Regions from separate parts of the Paenibacillus sp. URB8-2 genome, predicted to be linked through region 3. Evidence: riboswitches for the same ligand, from Rfam matches in the RefSeq annotation. Region 3 holds a riboswitch; each other region holds the start of a gene.
What was found. Region 3 has a riboswitch for cyclic di-GMP ahead of PUR_RS08300 (FapA family protein). Riboswitches for the same ligand answer to the same signal wherever they lie in the genome.
Positions count from the first base shown of each region.

Region 1: another riboswitch for cyclic di-GMP. It lies ahead of PUR_RS03510 (transglutaminase-like domain-containing protein); the one in region 3 lies ahead of PUR_RS08300 (FapA family protein).
Region 2: another riboswitch for cyclic di-GMP. It lies ahead of PUR_RS01855 (anti-repressor SinI family protein); the one in region 3 lies ahead of PUR_RS08300 (FapA family protein).

Region 1 covers NZ_AP023239.1:752,272-757,493, reverse strand. The annotation lists rRNA gene PUR_RS03515 (16S ribosomal RNA) at 163-1,719, opposite strand; gene PUR_RS03510 (transglutaminase-like domain-containing protein) at 2,144-2,953, opposite strand; cyclic di-GMP riboswitch class I at 2,967-3,047, opposite strand; cyclic di-GMP riboswitch class I at 3,121-3,201, opposite strand; gene PUR_RS03505 (class D sortase) at 3,304-3,963, opposite strand; gene PUR_RS03500 (GtrA family protein) at 3,976-4,446, opposite strand; gene PUR_RS03495 (glycosyltransferase family 2 protein) at 4,439-5,222, opposite strand, start outside.
Region 2 covers NZ_AP023239.1:392,267-397,488, reverse strand. The annotation lists gene PUR_RS01875 (bifunctional diguanylate cyclase/phosphohydrolase) at 1-1,480, shown strand, start outside; gene PUR_RS01870 (hypothetical protein) at 1,488-1,721, shown strand; gene PUR_RS01865 (aldo/keto reductase) at 1,772-2,749, shown strand; gene PUR_RS01860 (helix-turn-helix domain-containing protein) at 2,916-3,260, shown strand; gene PUR_RS01855 (anti-repressor SinI family protein) at 3,448-3,600, opposite strand; cyclic di-GMP riboswitch class I at 3,627-3,716, opposite strand; gene PUR_RS01850 (2-oxoglutarate dehydrogenase E1 component) at 4,259-5,222, shown strand, end outside.
Region 3 covers NZ_AP023239.1:1,792,267-1,797,488, forward strand. The annotation lists gene rsfS (ribosome silencing factor) at 1-43, shown strand, start outside; gene PUR_RS08285 (CvfB family protein) at 40-978, shown strand; gene PUR_RS08290 (class I SAM-dependent DNA methyltransferase) at 1,007-1,777, shown strand; gene PUR_RS08295 (fused response regulator/phosphatase) at 2,148-3,290, shown strand; cyclic di-GMP riboswitch class I at 3,319-3,402, shown strand; gene PUR_RS08300 (FapA family protein) at 3,504-5,222, shown strand, end outside.

The sequences.
Region 1 (5,222 bases), 1.0 Mb from region 3:
TTCTAAAACGCAATTTTCGTTTCGGTATCCAGTTTTCAAGGATCAAGATTGAGAGTTTGAGCTCTCAAAACTGAGCAACGAGTGAGCAACAGGCCTAAACCTGAGTTTTGGAAGCTTAGCTTCCGATTTGAATGTTTCCGCTCGGGAAACGATTCTCCATAGAAAGGAGGTGATCCAGCCGCACCTTCCGATACGGCTACCTTGTTACGACTTCACCCCAATCATCTACCCCACCTTCGGCGGCTGGCTCCCTTGCGGGTTACCCCACCGACTTCGGGTGTTGTAAACTCTCGTGGTGTGACGGGCGGTGTGTACAAGACCCGGGAACGTATTCACCGCGGCATGCTGATCCGCGATTACTAGCAATTCCGACTTCATGCAGGCGAGTTGCAGCCTGCAATCCGAACTGAGACCGGCTTTATAAGATTGGCTCCACCTCGCGGTTTCGCTTCCCGTTGTACCGGCCATTGTAGTACGTGTGTAGCCCAGGTCATAAGGGGCATGATGATTTGACGTCATCCCCACCTTCCTCCGGTTTGTCACCGGCAGTCACTCTAGAGTGCCCAGCTTCACCTGCTGGCAACTAAAGTCAAGGGTTGCGCTCGTTGCGGGACTTAACCCAACATCTCACGACACGAGCTGACGACAACCATGCACCACCTGTCTCCTCTGTCCCGAAGGCCGCGCCTATCTCTAGACGATTCAGAGGGATGTCAAGACCTGGTAAGGTTCTTCGCGTTGCTTCGAATTAAACCACATACTCCACTGCTTGTGCGGGTCCCCGTCAATTCCTTTGAGTTTCAGTCTTGCGACCGTACTCCCCAGGCGGAGTGCTTACTGTGTTAACTTCGGCACCAAGGGTATCGAAACCCCTAACACCTAGCACTCATCGTTTACGGCGTGGACTACCAGGGTATCTAATCCTGTTTGCTCCCCACGCTTTCGCGCCTCAGCGTCAGTTACAGCCCAGAAAGTCGCCTTCGCCACTGGTGTTCCTCCACATCTCTACGCATTTCACCGCTACACGTGGAATTCCACTTTCCTCTTCTGCACTCAAGCTGCCCAGTTTCCAGTGCGACCACAGGTTGAGCCCATGGTTTAAACACCAGACTTAAACAGCCGCCTGCGCGCGCTTTACGCCCAATAATTCCGGACAACGCTTGCCCCCTACGTATTACCGCGGCTGCTGGCACGTAGTTAGCCGGGGCTTTCTTCTCAGGTACCGTCACTCTTGTAGCAGTTACTCTACAAGACGTTCTTCCCTGGCAACAGAGCTTTACGATCCGAAAACCTTCATCACTCACGCGGCGTTGCTCCGTCAGGCTTTCGCCCATTGCGGAAGATTCCCTACTGCTGCCTCCCGTAGGAGTCTGGGCCGTGTCTCAGTCCCAGTGTGGCCGTTCACCCTCTCAGGTCGGCTACGCATCGTCGCCTTGGTGAGCCGTTACCCCACCAACTAGCTAATGCGCCGCAGGCCCATCCCCTGGTAGCAGATTGCTCCGCCTTTCCGCCTTCCGGTATGCACCAGAAGGTCTTATCCGGTATTAGCTACCGTTTCCGGTAGTTATCCCAGTCCAAGGGGCAGGTTGCCTACGTGTTACTCACCCGTCCGCCGCTAAGTCCTTTTGAGAGCAAGCTCTCAAAAGGACTCCGCTCGACTTGCATGTATTAGGCACGCCGCCAGCGTTCGTCCTGAGCCAGGATCAAACTCTCCAATAAGGTTTTTTCGTGCGATTACCACCCGAATCACTCCGAGAAAATAACCATCCGAAAAGTTTATCGATAGAGCGATTCGCTCATTTTGAAACATCTGACGAGAATTTGCATTCTCTTCATTTTGGAACTCGCTAAAGCGAATTCCCACTCACTCGTTGTTCAGTTTTCAAAGATCAAACTTGTTTGCCGCCGTTCAACTTAATGTCTCAGCAGCAACTTTTATAATATATCATGTACTCTTCAGGAACGCAAGCTTTTTTTAAAAGTTTATTTTAACTTGTCTGTAACAGCTTGTTGTCTCCCGAGAGCGACTCACCTATAGTACCTCTTCTCAGCAAATATTTCAACCCCAAAATACAAAAAAACAATCCACTTATTATTTAAGCGGATTGTCCATTCACTATCTTAACCTTTTAACTCAATAGAGTTAGTAATACTTCACGCCTGTGTATTTACTTGAACTTTTAATCAGGGTAGCTGTTTTGTTGCTCTTGCCTAATCCGGCATCAACTGTCGTATCAATAGTCACCCACTTGCCGTCGATAAGAACTTCATTCCATGCGTGGTATTGAGCTACATAACTGCTTTCCCCCATTACAAGCTTGGCGGGAACGTTCACGCTGCGAAGCATAGCGGCGAAGAGGGAAGCATAGTCATAGCAGATTCCTTTTTTGCTGGCTAGCGTATTGTCGATGTCCGGTACGTAATCATTGGATACGTTAGCTGCCAAAGCGTAGTCGTATTTCACATTGGAAACGATATAGTTATAGATGGCGGTTACCTTTTCTTTGTTGGTGGCGGCATTCAGGGTCAGTTGTTTCGCTTTTTGAATAGCTTTATCGGACGGGTTCCAATTAATGTTCTGCACGGAGCTCAGGTATACGGCGTTGGGATCGCTCAGCGAGAGATCGACAGAGTCGGTATAAACCACTTTGTATTTGTTGCCGCTGGTGTTCTCAAGAATGGAGATTTTGTAGGTGCCATCACCTTGCTGAAGAGGGAACGATTCATTAGGCTCCGATGTGAACAGGTTGTAGGTATAGCTGCTGCCATTCTTGGTGATCATCAGCTTGGTGCGTTTGTTCTGGGGAGCATTATATTGAATGCCGACAACGCCTTGGCTTAAATCCGAGGCATCCAGCCATTCGGAACCGGCGCTCGCTGCGGCTGCGGGGGTAGCTTGAACGGAAGCGGTTATCACAAATAAAGTGAGGATCAACAAATAAAACTTCTTCACGGATAAAACTCCTTTCGGTAGCTGGCTGCCATCCTCGCGGGAAGGCCCTTTAGCTTTGCGTCCCTGCCTTTCGACAGGTTTGCCTTTGTCGCACAAGCTTTATCTATTATAAAAACTAGTATAAATGACATAATTTATATTTAAAACCAAATAAAAAAGCCTCTTCATTCGGTAGCTGGCTGCCATCCTTATGGGAAGGCCCTTTAGCTTTGCGTCCCTACCTTTCGATAGGTTTGCCGTTATCGTGTTTAGCTTTTCTCATATATTTTACCATATTCATCTGAAACATCAATAGAACAATAGGAAATTGTACCTGCTCATTGGCCTCTTTTTTCATTTATACACCAAGGTCACGGAAGTTTTGCATGAATAATAAGCCTATGTGTAGGATTGATCAGCGGATCACACGTAATGAGCGTCAGAATCCGGTCTTTGTTATTGCCTTCCAGCACAGATACGTCGGTCGGATCAACGATCAAAATATCATAGACGGTATAGTTATAGACCTGACCTTTGGTCCTAACAGTAATCGTGTCTCCGATCTTCACCTCGTTCAGACGGTTGAACAGTCTTCCCTTTGTATGGGCGCGGTGGGCGGCGATGGCCGCATTGCCAACTTCCCCGAGTGGAACAGTCTCCGTCAAATGCACGGCTGAATGCCTCATATTCGCTTTGGTAGCTCCTTCAAGCACGGGAAGCTTTACACCGATTGTGCCGATCTCAATCAGCCCGATCGCCTTCTCGCCGGCGTCTGAATTGCCTTTATCATCCGGGAGCCCGGCCTGGTCGCCCAGTGCCGATTCTTCCGCAAGCAGTTGTGTCACTTTGGCGTATTTGAGCCGCAAATCGAGATCGGCGGAGGTCTGAGCCGTATCCGTTCCTTGTTCGAAGTTCTGTTCCGCTTCCTTCAGCAGTTTCTGCTGCTGCCAGTCCTCAAACCATTCGCTGGTCTTCGGGTACAGCAGCAGCAGAACGCCTGCGATAATAATGATATAAGACAGCTTGCGCAATCATCTCACCCTCTAACGTTGGTCCGCATCCCCTCCGGAGACCACCTCGCCTGAAACGGGCAGGGGCTGCTTCGGGTCCACGAACACCCATTTTCTGCTGCCGAAAAAATTGATGATGACCGTAACAAATGTAGCCAACACCTTCGATACCAGTTCCTGCAGTCCCAGGCGGTCGATGAGAAGGCTCATCAGCAGCAAAGATATGCCCAGTACGACCAAATTTAAAATAATAAACCGTAGCAGCTGCCTATGATCGAAGCCTTCCTCCTTGGAACGCTTCCGGTCCTTGAACGTTATATTGCTATTTAAAACGAAGCTGTTCGCCGTTCCCGCACCGTAGGAGATAATCTGGGCCACGACATAGAACAGTCCGAGCGAATTCAGCAGCGCGAACACGGCCATATCAACCAGCGTATTCAGCAGACCGACAATATTAAATTTGACGAACTGGATGATATCGCCGCGCAAATTTTTGTCATTCATAGGGCACACCCTTCCGCGGCAGTCCGGCTTCCTCGCGAAGGAGCTCGGCTTCCTCTTCCTTCAGATTTCCGTAGCCCACGGTCCGGCGGACAATATATAGCGGCCGATCCTTCGATTCGTCGTAGATCCGGCCGATGTATTCCCCGATTACCCCGAGTATCATAAGCACAATTCCGTTAAACAGCAGATTCACACCTACAATGGAAGCCCAGCCGGGCACTGTGCGGGAAGTGAACCATTTTTGCATCAAGACGAAGAACAAAAAAATAAAGCTGGAAAACGAGAGCAAAAAACCGAGGTAAGACGCAATCTTTAGCGGTTTGTGCGAAAAGGATGTGATGCCGTCGAGCGCGAACCGGATCATTTTTTTGAGCGGATACTTGGTTTCCCCGGCAAAACGCTCCTCTCGTACGTACTCCACCATGGTCTGGCGGAAGCCGACCCAGCTTACAAGTCCTCTGACATAGCGGTTCTTCTCCTTCAGATCGCGCAAAACATCGCACACCTTGCGGTCGATCAGGCGAAAGTCGCCCGTATCGGTCGGGATATCCACGCTGGTCATGCTGCTGAGCAGGCGGTAAAAGATTTTGGCGGTTATTTTTTTGAAGAAGGTTTCGCCATGGCGCTTCAGCCGTTTGGCATACACCACCTCATACCCCTGCTTCCATTTGGCAATCAGCTCAAGAATGACTTCCGGCGGGTCCTGAAGATCGGCGTCGATAACAACGACCGCTTCGCCCCGGGCATAGTCCATGCCGGCGGTAATCGCGACCTGA
Region 2 (5,222 bases), 1.4 Mb from region 3:
ATATTCCATCATAAATGCCTCGGCGTCCTACTCCTTTGCAGCGCTGGGCGGCGTACGGGGACCGCTTATGGACAACCATCTGGCAGCGTACGCCGGAGGCATGGCGATCTACTTTATTGTAAACACGCTGCTGATCGTCCTTTACTACTATGTCTTCTATAATGAAAACTTGTACGAAACATTAAAAGGGATGCTCAAGGATACGATCATTGCCTACCTCTGCACCCTCGTGCTGTCGCTTGTGCTGACCATTCTTTTGTATCACAATCATATTTTCGGTCTGGCCCTGTTTCTCTGTCTCAGCATCTTGCTGTCCTATTCCTTCAAACAAATGTTTACGATGTACCGTGACATCGAAGAGCGGGCGAATCGCGATCCGCGGACGGGCCTGTTCAACCACAGCTATTTCGAGCTGGCGCTGGAAGAGGAAATGCGCAAATCCCGGGGCACAGGTTCCTCCTTGTCGCTGGCCATGATCGATATCGACAATTTCAAGAAATACAACGACCACTTCGGCCATCTCAAGGGCGACGGGCTGATCGTGTTTTTGGCGGAATTGCTGAAGAAGGAATGCGACGGCGCGGAAATGGTCGTCTCCCGCTACGGCGGAGAAGAGTTCACGCTTCTGATGCCCTCTTACGATACCGACCAGGCTAAAGACTTTCTCGACCGCCTTCGCAAAACGCTGAACAATTCCCGCTTTGACGGCGCGGAGATTTTCCCCCAGGGCTGTCTGTCCTTCTCGGCGGGCATCGCAGGCTACCGTTCCGACATCCACGATAAATCGGAGCTGGTGGAACAGGCCGACCAGGCGCTGTATTACGCCAAGAAGCAGGGCAAGAATATGGTTCATATTTACGGCCACCAATCGCTGCTTGAGCAGGATATCGATTTCAGCCAGGACGTGCGGGATATCGAGCAGCAGCTAAACCTGTTCATGTACAAGGACATGGAGACCTTCAAGCATTCCAAGCGGGTATTCCGCTACGCCATGGACATCAGCGAGCTGCTGCAGCTGGACAGCCTCTCCAAGCGCCAGTTCACGCTGGGTGCGCTGATTCACGATATCGGCAAGCTGGAAATTCCTTGGAGCATTCTGAATAAAAAGGAGAAGCTTACGCCCGAGGAGTGGGAAATGGTGAAATGGCATGTCACCTGGGGCAAGCAGATGGCGATGACCAACGACAAGTTCAAGGATTTGTCCGCCTATATCGAGCTGCACCACGAAAGATACGACGGCAAGGGTTATCCCCATGGTTTCAAAGGCGAGGAAATTCCAAAGCTGTGCCGGATGCTGACCATTATCGATTCCTTCGACGCCATGACAACGGAACGGCCCTACCAGCCGACCAAATCCGTCGAAGAAGCGATTGTCGAGCTTAAAGCCTGCGCGGGCAGCCAGTTCGATCCGGAGCTTACGGAGTTTTTTATCAGCTACATTGAGTCCAGACAACTTCGCACCAAAGAGGCGGCGGTATAGCGCTTGGATGTATGCATTCACCGCAGTCTCCGGCGCACAAAAAGGCCTGAAAGGCCACCGGCGGGATCATCCCAAGCAGTACCGGGCGGACAATCCGAGTCTGTTCGACCTCCATGAGGACGAGCTGCATTCCGACCCGATTCCCGCCCAGGATTTGAAATTGGAGAAACATGAGGAGCAGGATAAAGAAGTCACCAAGCACTGCTCCTCCAGTGATAAAAAGTACCATACCGGCTTTTAAAGTTGTACAATATCCTTGATGTCATCAATCACAATGACGGAGGGATCGTATTGAAAACGTTGCCACTAAACAAACGCGGAATCCCCGCAAGCCGGCTGGTCCTGGGCTGTATGGGCCTTGGCGGAGGCTGGGACCGCGAGCCGATTACCGAAGAGCTGATCAAGGAAGGACATGAAGCTGTCGAAGCGGCGCTCTCTATCGGCATCAATATGTTTGACCACGCCGATATTTATACCCGCGGCAAAGCGGAGAAGGTATTCGGCACCGTTCTTAAAGAACGCCCGGAGCTGCGCGAGAGTATCATTCTTCAATCGAAGTGCGGTATCAAGCTGGCGGAACCGGGCGAAAGCTCCAATGTGTTCGATTTTTCCAAGAGCCATATCCTGAGCAGTGTGGATGGTATTCTGTCGCGTCTCGGTGCCGAGTATCTTGATATTTTGCTGCTGCACCGGCCCGATCCGCTGATGGACCCCGAAGAGGTCGGTGAAGCCCTCCGCCTTCTGAAGGAGTCCGGCAAGGTGCGGCATTTCGGCGTATCCAATATGAGCGAAGGGCAGATCAAGCTGCTTCAGGCGTACAGTGACGAGCCATTTGTCGTCAATCAGCTGGAAATGAGCCTTGAGAAAATCTTTTGGCTCGATTCGGTCGTGAGCGTGAACCAGGAGGCCTGGAAAGCCCACGGCATGCCCGAAGGGACGATTGAGCACTGCAGGCTGGAGAATATCCAGCTTCAGGCCTGGGGACCGCTCGCCCAAGGCAAATACAGCGGACGTCCGCTCGGGGATGGAGAACCGGAAACGGTCCGCAGCACCGCCCGCCTTGTCCAAACGCTGGCCGAGGAAAAAGGGACAACTCCCGAGGCTGTCGTCCTTTCCTGGCTGATGACGCATCCTGCCGCGATTCAGCCTGTCATCGGAACGGTAAATCCGAAGCGCATCGCTGCCTGCGAAGGCGCGGACAAGCTTACGCTTACCCGCAAAGAATGGTATGACCTGTATGTCAGTTCCCGGGGTGTGCGTTTGCCTTGACCCTTCGCGGGCGCAGCGACGCGGGAATCATCATTTTATAAATTAACGGTTAGTCGGCCGGCAGCTTTCGGATTTCTCGTACAAATCTGGAAAATGCCGGTTTTGCCATGTCTGCGGACGTTTGCTATACTAGTACAAAAAAGCAAGGAGGGGGGCGTAACTCGTCGTGCCAGATAACATAGGACAGCACATTCAGCAGCTCCGCCTCGAGAAGGGGTTATCCTTATCCGAACTCGCAGGCAAGGCGGATGTGGCCAAATCGTACTTAAGCAATGTTGAACGCAACATCCAATCCAACCCCTCTATCCAATTCATCGAAAAAATTGCCGAAGCTCTGGACGTTCCCGTTCACATTCTTCTCTATGGAGAGCTTTCCGATACGCAGGAGGAACCGCTCGATTCGGAATGGTTCAAGCTGGTGCAGGAGGCTATGTCCTCGGGTGTCAGCAAACGCGAGTTCAAGGAGTTTCTGGATTACCAGAAGTGGCGGCTTGATCAAAAGGAACAATAAAACCACAATTTATTCACAAGAAGAAACGCCTGACGGCGTCCCTGCAGGACGCAACTACGTTTCTCGTAGAAATATAAGAATTGCAGGCTCGAAGCTTGAAAATTCTTATATTGACATAAAGAGGCCATGACGCCGCGCCGCCATGGCCTCTCTCACTATGATTTAATAATGTCTTCAGAACCTTCCCCTACATAGCCTTCAGTGTCCTGTCATTGAAGAACCGACGAATTTCATCCGCATGAATCCCTTGCTTCTTTGCTTTCAGAAGCAAATATACCCATTCCATATCAAGATCTACCGTCTGCAGTTCTCCGATGTTCCCCTGGTTGGACTTATCCAAAAAATCTCCTCCTAAGATTTTTGTCCCCAGGCAGTCCGGCCGTCGTAGCTTCTAAAGATCACCTTAGACCCGAGACTTTGTGCCCTTGCCTTTCAGCAAGTTTACCTTTTACTGGACCCTTGTTTTAAGGATCTTGTTCCGATCTTCATTGTATTGAGGTTGCAAGGATATTATACAAAAGACTTGGCCAAAAGTGTGTCGAATATTGGAAATCTTATAAATTGCGCGGAAGGGAAAATCAAACCGGGATGAAATAATGATCCAAATATAGCAACCGCTTTCATTTATGTATGACCTTGGAAGTGTGTAGTATATAAGGACTATAGATTACACATACCCGTTTTTCAAGTCCCCTAATCATATTTTTCGAATGTCAAAAATTATTTATATAGTTATTTAGGCCCGATAATCAGAATTTATCGCCTCCTGTTCGGTCTGAGCGGCAAAGAGAAGACAAGCATTATTAATCATGCCTTTTTTCGAACGGATTGGACGAAAGGTTGAATTGATTACATATATTGAAAGTAGCACAATAGGATGAAGCAATAACTTTATAATCGGCTAGCATTGTTATAGAATGAAAACGTAATCATTGCAGCTCCTTAAGCCGGCTGTCTTTCGGCGCCCTTTGGAGTTTAACCGTTAGGAGGATGTTTTTATGTCAGCCAATGAGTCCTACAACGAATCCGTTTGGAGCAGGTATTACGGTCCCAATCTGGGTTACATCCAGGAAAAATACGAACAGTTCGCCGGAGATCCTTCTTCCGTCGAAGCCCACTACCGCGAACTCTTCGCCATCTATGGCCCCCCTCCGCTGACATCCGAGGCCGCCAGAACCCCCGGACCTTCGCTGTCCGGAGATACCGACTGGCTCCGAAAAGCGGTCAGAGCCTCCAAGCTGATTGCGAACATCCGCAATTTTGGCCACCTGGCGGCCGATATCGACCCGCTGGAGCAAGTCCATGATTCCATGGCCAAATGGCTGAACCCCGAGACTTATGAACTTACGCGCGAGGATTTGCTGGCCCTGCCGGCCTCGCTCATCTGGGAGAACGCTCCGCAGGATGTGCAGACAGGCTGGGACGCTTATCACCGGATGCGCCAAGCTTATACCAAGACGATCGCCTACGAGTTCGGCCATGTCCACGACGAGCGAGAGCTCCGCTGGCTGAACAACCAGGCCGAATCGGCTACCTCCCCCGCCCCGCTGACGGCGGCGGAGCGCAAAGCTCTGCTGAACCGGCTGATCGAGGTGGAATATTTCGAGACCTTCCTGCACAAGACGTTCGTCGGCCAGAAACGGTTCAGCCTGGAAGGCACCGACGTGCTGGTTCCGATGCTGGACGAGATCGTCCGGGCGGCCGCGCATGACGGCGCGGAACATATCCTGATGGGCATGGCTCACCGGGGCCGTTTGAATGTGCTCGCACATATTTTGGGGAAACCTTACGATATTATTTTCTCCGAATTCCATCACTCTCCGAACAAGGAGCTGTTCCCGTCCGAAGGCTCCATGGGCATCAACTACGGCTGGACCGGAGACGTGAAATACCATCTGGGCGCCGACCGTGCGGTGCACGAAGGCGAGACCGTGCGCGCCCGTCTGACGCTCGCTAACAATC
Region 3 (5,222 bases):
CGAGCGTTTGTGGTCCGACGCGAAGGTAGTGGAACACGTATGAGCCTGATCGCCGGAACGATCATGACGCTGGAAGTGGCGCGGGAAGTTTCTCCCTACGGTTATTTTTTGAACGCGGGCGACCAGGATGTGCTGCTGCATTACACGGAGCTTACGGAGAAAATTAAGCCGGGCGACCACATCGAAGTATTCCTGTTCTTCGATACTGAAGACCGCCTCGCGGCGACGATGAAGAAACCGTATCTTACGCTTGGAGAGCTGGCCTTGCTGGAAGTGGCGGACGTTCACCCCCGGCTGGGATGCTTCTTGGAAATGGGGCTTGGCCGCCAACTGCTTCTGCCCATCCGCGAGCTCCCTGAACTGAAGGAGCTGCATCCCCAGGTAGGCGACCGTGTATTCGTCATTATGGAGCATGACAAGCAGGGGCGGCTGCGGGCCAAGCTTGCGGGCGAACAGGAGCTTGCTCCGCTGACATTCCCGGCGCCTACGAGCTGGAAGGGCCAGTGGATGAAGGCCCGGGTGTACAAGCCGCTTCAAATGGGCACTTTCGTCATTGTGGACGGAGGCGTTCTGGGCTTTGGCGCCATCGGTATGATCCATTCCTCCGAACGGCCTAGGCTGCTTCGCTTAGGTGAGGAGTTTGAAGCCCGGGTGGCGCACATCCGGGAGGACGGGCGAATCAATCTGTCCATGGCCCAGCGCAAGGAAGTGGGAATGGATATCGACTCCGAGAAGATTCTGGAGTTCCTGAAGAACCGCCCGGGCGGAGGAATGCCCTATTCGGATGCGACGCCGCCGGATATCATCAAACAGCGTTTCGGAATCAGCAAGGCGGCGTTCAAGCGCGCGCTCGGCAAGCTGATGAAGGAAGGTCTCATCACCCAGAAGGAGAGCTGGACGTATCTGGTACAGGCAGAGAAGGCCGATCCGGCTTCCGGTAAACAGGGCGGCGAAAGCCGCGGAAACTCTGCCGAATAAGACGGCAATGGAAAGAGCGGTGTGGTGAGTGTCCTCCTATGGAAAATTTGCTTATGTCTACGATGAACTGATGGCCGATATGCCGTATCCGCAGTGGCTAGCTTTTGCCGAGACCGCCTGGGAGCGGCTCGGAAAGCCGAAGACCGTGGCCGAGCTGGGCTGCGGCACCGGCAGCCTCACGATTCCGCTGGCCGAGGCGGGATATCATATGACGGGAATTGACCTTTCATCGGATATGCTTGCCGTGGCGCGGCAGAAGATGGAGGAACTCCCCCGCGGCCGCCGGTTTATACGGGAGGGAAGCGTGCAGTGGATCAGACAGGACATGAGGGAATGGGAGCTTCCGGAACCGGTGGACTCCGTGATTTCCTTTTGCGATAGTCTGAATTATGTATTGGAAGAGAACGGGATCGCGTCGGTCTTCAAACGCACTTACGATGGATTGAAGCCGGGCGGCAGCTTTCTGTTCGATGTGCATCATCCAAACACGCTGATCAGCTATGCGGAGGAGCAGCCTTTTGTGATGGAGGAGTCTTCCGTAGCGTACATTTGGACCTGTGAGCTGGATGCGCCGAGGCGGGAGATTGAGCATCATTTATCCATCTTCGTGAGCGAAGAGCCGGGGAGCGACCGGTATCGCCGGTTTGAGGAAGTGCATATTCAGCGGGCGTATGATCCGGAGTGGATGGCGGAAGAGCTGCGGAGAGCCGGCTTCAGCCAGGTGCGGATGTATGCCGATTTTAAATGGATTTCTGCCGGAAATGATGCGCAGCGGCTGTTCTATGTGGCTGTGAAGTGAACGTTCCGGACAATTTCACAGTAGTTATCAATAGCGGTTCTTTTCCCGTTCGGGAGAGGAGCCGCTTTTTGTCGTTGGTTAAGGAATCGGCCTCACCGTCCTGGAAGGAGCAATCGGAGTCTGCCGAGGATATAGCGAATCTCAAAAATCAAACCTTCGCGCATTTGAAACACTCCTTCTCGTTGGGTTTGGCAGACGAAGTTAGTGTGCGCTCGCAGCGGCAAAACTATGCGAATATATGAAAACCCGCGAAGCTAGGCTTGGTTTGGCTAAGAGAATTTTATCTCAAATAAAATATAAAAGATTTTACTATAAATAAATTTTAATATCATGTCGAAGATATAATTAACATACCTTGAGGAGCAGCGTTATGAGTATATTAATTGTCGATGATTCCAATTTTAATCTCCTTTATATCAGGAATGTGTTAGTTGGAGCAGGCTACAACAATATTCAGACTGTAAGCTCTGCTCATGAAGCTTTTAAGATACTTGGAATTGCAGATGGAAACGTCCCTCGCCGGCCGGCGCCTGTGGCCCTCATACTGCTGGATATTGAGATGCCCGAAATGGATGGGATTGCGGCATGCAAAATCATTAAAGAACATCCTATTTACTCGGATTTACCCGTTATTTTTTTGACAGGCAAGCGCGGTCACTTAAAGGAAGCCTTCAATGCTGGCGGGACAGACTTTATTGAAAGAGGTCGACCCGAGTACGAGCTTCTGGCAAGGGTGAAATCCGCCCTTCATTTAAAAAGGGAAACCGACATTCGTAAGAATAGAGAGAACCGGCTGCGCAAGGAACTTCAATTGGCTAAGCATTTGCAAAAAAGCGTCCTGAGCTCTCCGATTGATGACCGGAATCTTCAGATTAACGCAAAATATATCCAGTCTGAAGAAGTATCGGGCGATATGTTCTTTTGGACGCGGATCGATGATCAGAAATATGGCGTGCTATTGATGGATGTGTCCGGTCACGGCCTATCCTCGGCGCTGATCAGCATGTCCGTACGCTCGCTGCTGGAAGAAGTTATTGTACGTCTGGTAGAACCGAGTTTGGTTTGCGAAGAATTGAACAAGCTGCTGCTCAATTTGTTCAAAAACAGCAAGCATACGGTATACTTCACCGCTATTTACCTATTAATCGATTACCACGCCAACCTCATTGAGTACTTTAATGCAGGTCATCCTCCGGGGGTGATATTCACGAACGAGGGAGAACCCTTTCATCTTGAGGTTACTACAATCCCGATTGGCATTAAAAAGGAAATAAACAGTGCAAAAAAGTCTTGGCTGATTCAAAAGCCGTCCAAGGTCCTGCTGTATACGGACGGATTGGTCGAAATCCCCGGCTCGTCCATCAAACAAGGAATTCTGCAGCTGGAGGAGCATGCAATGGCTGTACAAAATCTGCCGAATGCACGATTTTTGGATGAGATTGAGGGCTTTGTGACCCATAACAGGGATGATGTCTGCATCATTTCCGTTCATTTGAAATCAAGGGAACCATAACAGCTCATGTCATTGGCTTTGTACAATTAACTGAAAAAGGCAAACCCATTCGAAAGATGGGGACGCAAAGCCACGGGCCTAAAGTGAACAAGATGGCAGCCGGGTTCCCGAAAGGATAATTTACAAGATAAGACTATCCTTTTCGGATAGTCTTTTTTCTTTCGTTGGCACGGTTTGCGGGATAGCAGGCATGCGCAGAAAGGTGGGGGCAATATGGAGCGGAGTATCCTTTCAAAAGGAAGAACGGTCTCGGAAGCGGTCAAGCTTGCCTTGGATTTGCTCGGCGCTTCCAAAGAACAAGTGAATTTAGAAATTATCGAGCAAGGGTCCAAAGGATTGCTGGGAATCAAGTCCAAGCCTGCTGTCGTACGGGCCGTCCTTGCATCGCCATCGCCTCCCGCGAGAGAACCGGAAGATATCATTAACGGGCTGCTTCTAAGCATCGGGGTGGATGAGCAGCCAATCCGTCTTGGTCAGGCTTCACCTGTTCAGGATAAACCCGGCCCTGCTTCAAATATCGGAAAGGTCTGGGTGGAAGACGGACAGATCAAGGCGCTTGCGGCGCCTGATAATTATCCGCTGATCAGTCCCCTCAAGCACGTGAAAATAATGAAAAATGGAATTCCGGTTGAAAAAACCGTGCTTGTAACGGAACACGATCATATTACCGCCGAACTGATAGACGAGCTGATCGAACCCGTCTTCAAGATTACAGCAGATGATCCGTTTATGGAGGTGACCATTCAGGTCCAACCCGGCTACCGGTTGCTTCGGAGCTTGCGGGATTCCGAGCCCAGCAGCCATGCTATTCTGGAGTTGGAAGAATTAGCAATCCCCCATCCCATTGAGACTGGCGAGGTGCTGAAGCTGTTGAGGGAGATGGGAGTAGTTCAAGGAATTAATCATGAAAAAATAATGGATGCATGCAATACGTCAATTCCCGGCTCATACCTCATTGCGGAAGGGCAGTGGCCCATAGAAGGAAAAGATGGAAGCTTTGAAATGACGTTTGATACCAGCGCCAGATTCGTTAAGCCGAAGCGGCGGAAGGATGGGACTGTCGACTACCGGGAGATTAAAGAGTTTCCGACAGTTAACGAGGGGCAAGTGCTCGGTTATGTCATGCCGCCGGTTCCCGGTGTGCCGGGGATCAATGTCAAAGGTGAACCGGTACCGCCTTCTCCGATCCATGAAGTAATACCGGTTGAGGGTCGGGGTACCGTTTGGACCGACAATGGTTCGCAGGTGGTCGCCATAATGTCCGGCATGCCCCAGGTTCACCAGCAGGGCACCCGAATCCGCGTGTCGATCCTCCCTTTATTGATGCATGCGGGGGATGTGAACATGGAGACCGGAAATATTCATTTCCAGGGAAATGTCGAAATTACCGGTTCGGTTCAGGACAATATGAAGGTCGAAACCAGCGGCAGTGTTGTTGTCCATGGCAACGTGAATATGGCGAATATTAACGCATCGCAATCGCTTATTGTGCATGCGAACCTGATTTCCGGCAAGATCACGATTGGAAAGGGAAACCTGCTGAACGCGGAAATGGAGCCGCTGCTGAAGGAGATTGCTGATAAAATCGGTTTTTTGAAGGTTGCTGTCGATCAAATCAGCCATGCGGCTGCATTTAAAATGACGGATTTCAAGACTTCCGGCTTCCGTCATTTATTGAATGTTCTGTTAAAGGGAAAGTTCAAAGTGCTGAATAACGTGCTGGTCCAATTAGCTGAGAAGATTGACTCGAACAAGGCGCATCTGGAGGAGGACTGGATCAATTATTCCCAAGAGCTCAAGAGCGGTTTTTTGAATCCATTAAGCAGCCAATTCCGGGGACTTGAGGATCTGGAGCGATTTAGGCAAAAAACGGAGTACCTGCATTCCGTCGTGGAAGCTCCTTCGGAGAACAATGTATTTGCCAAATTCAAT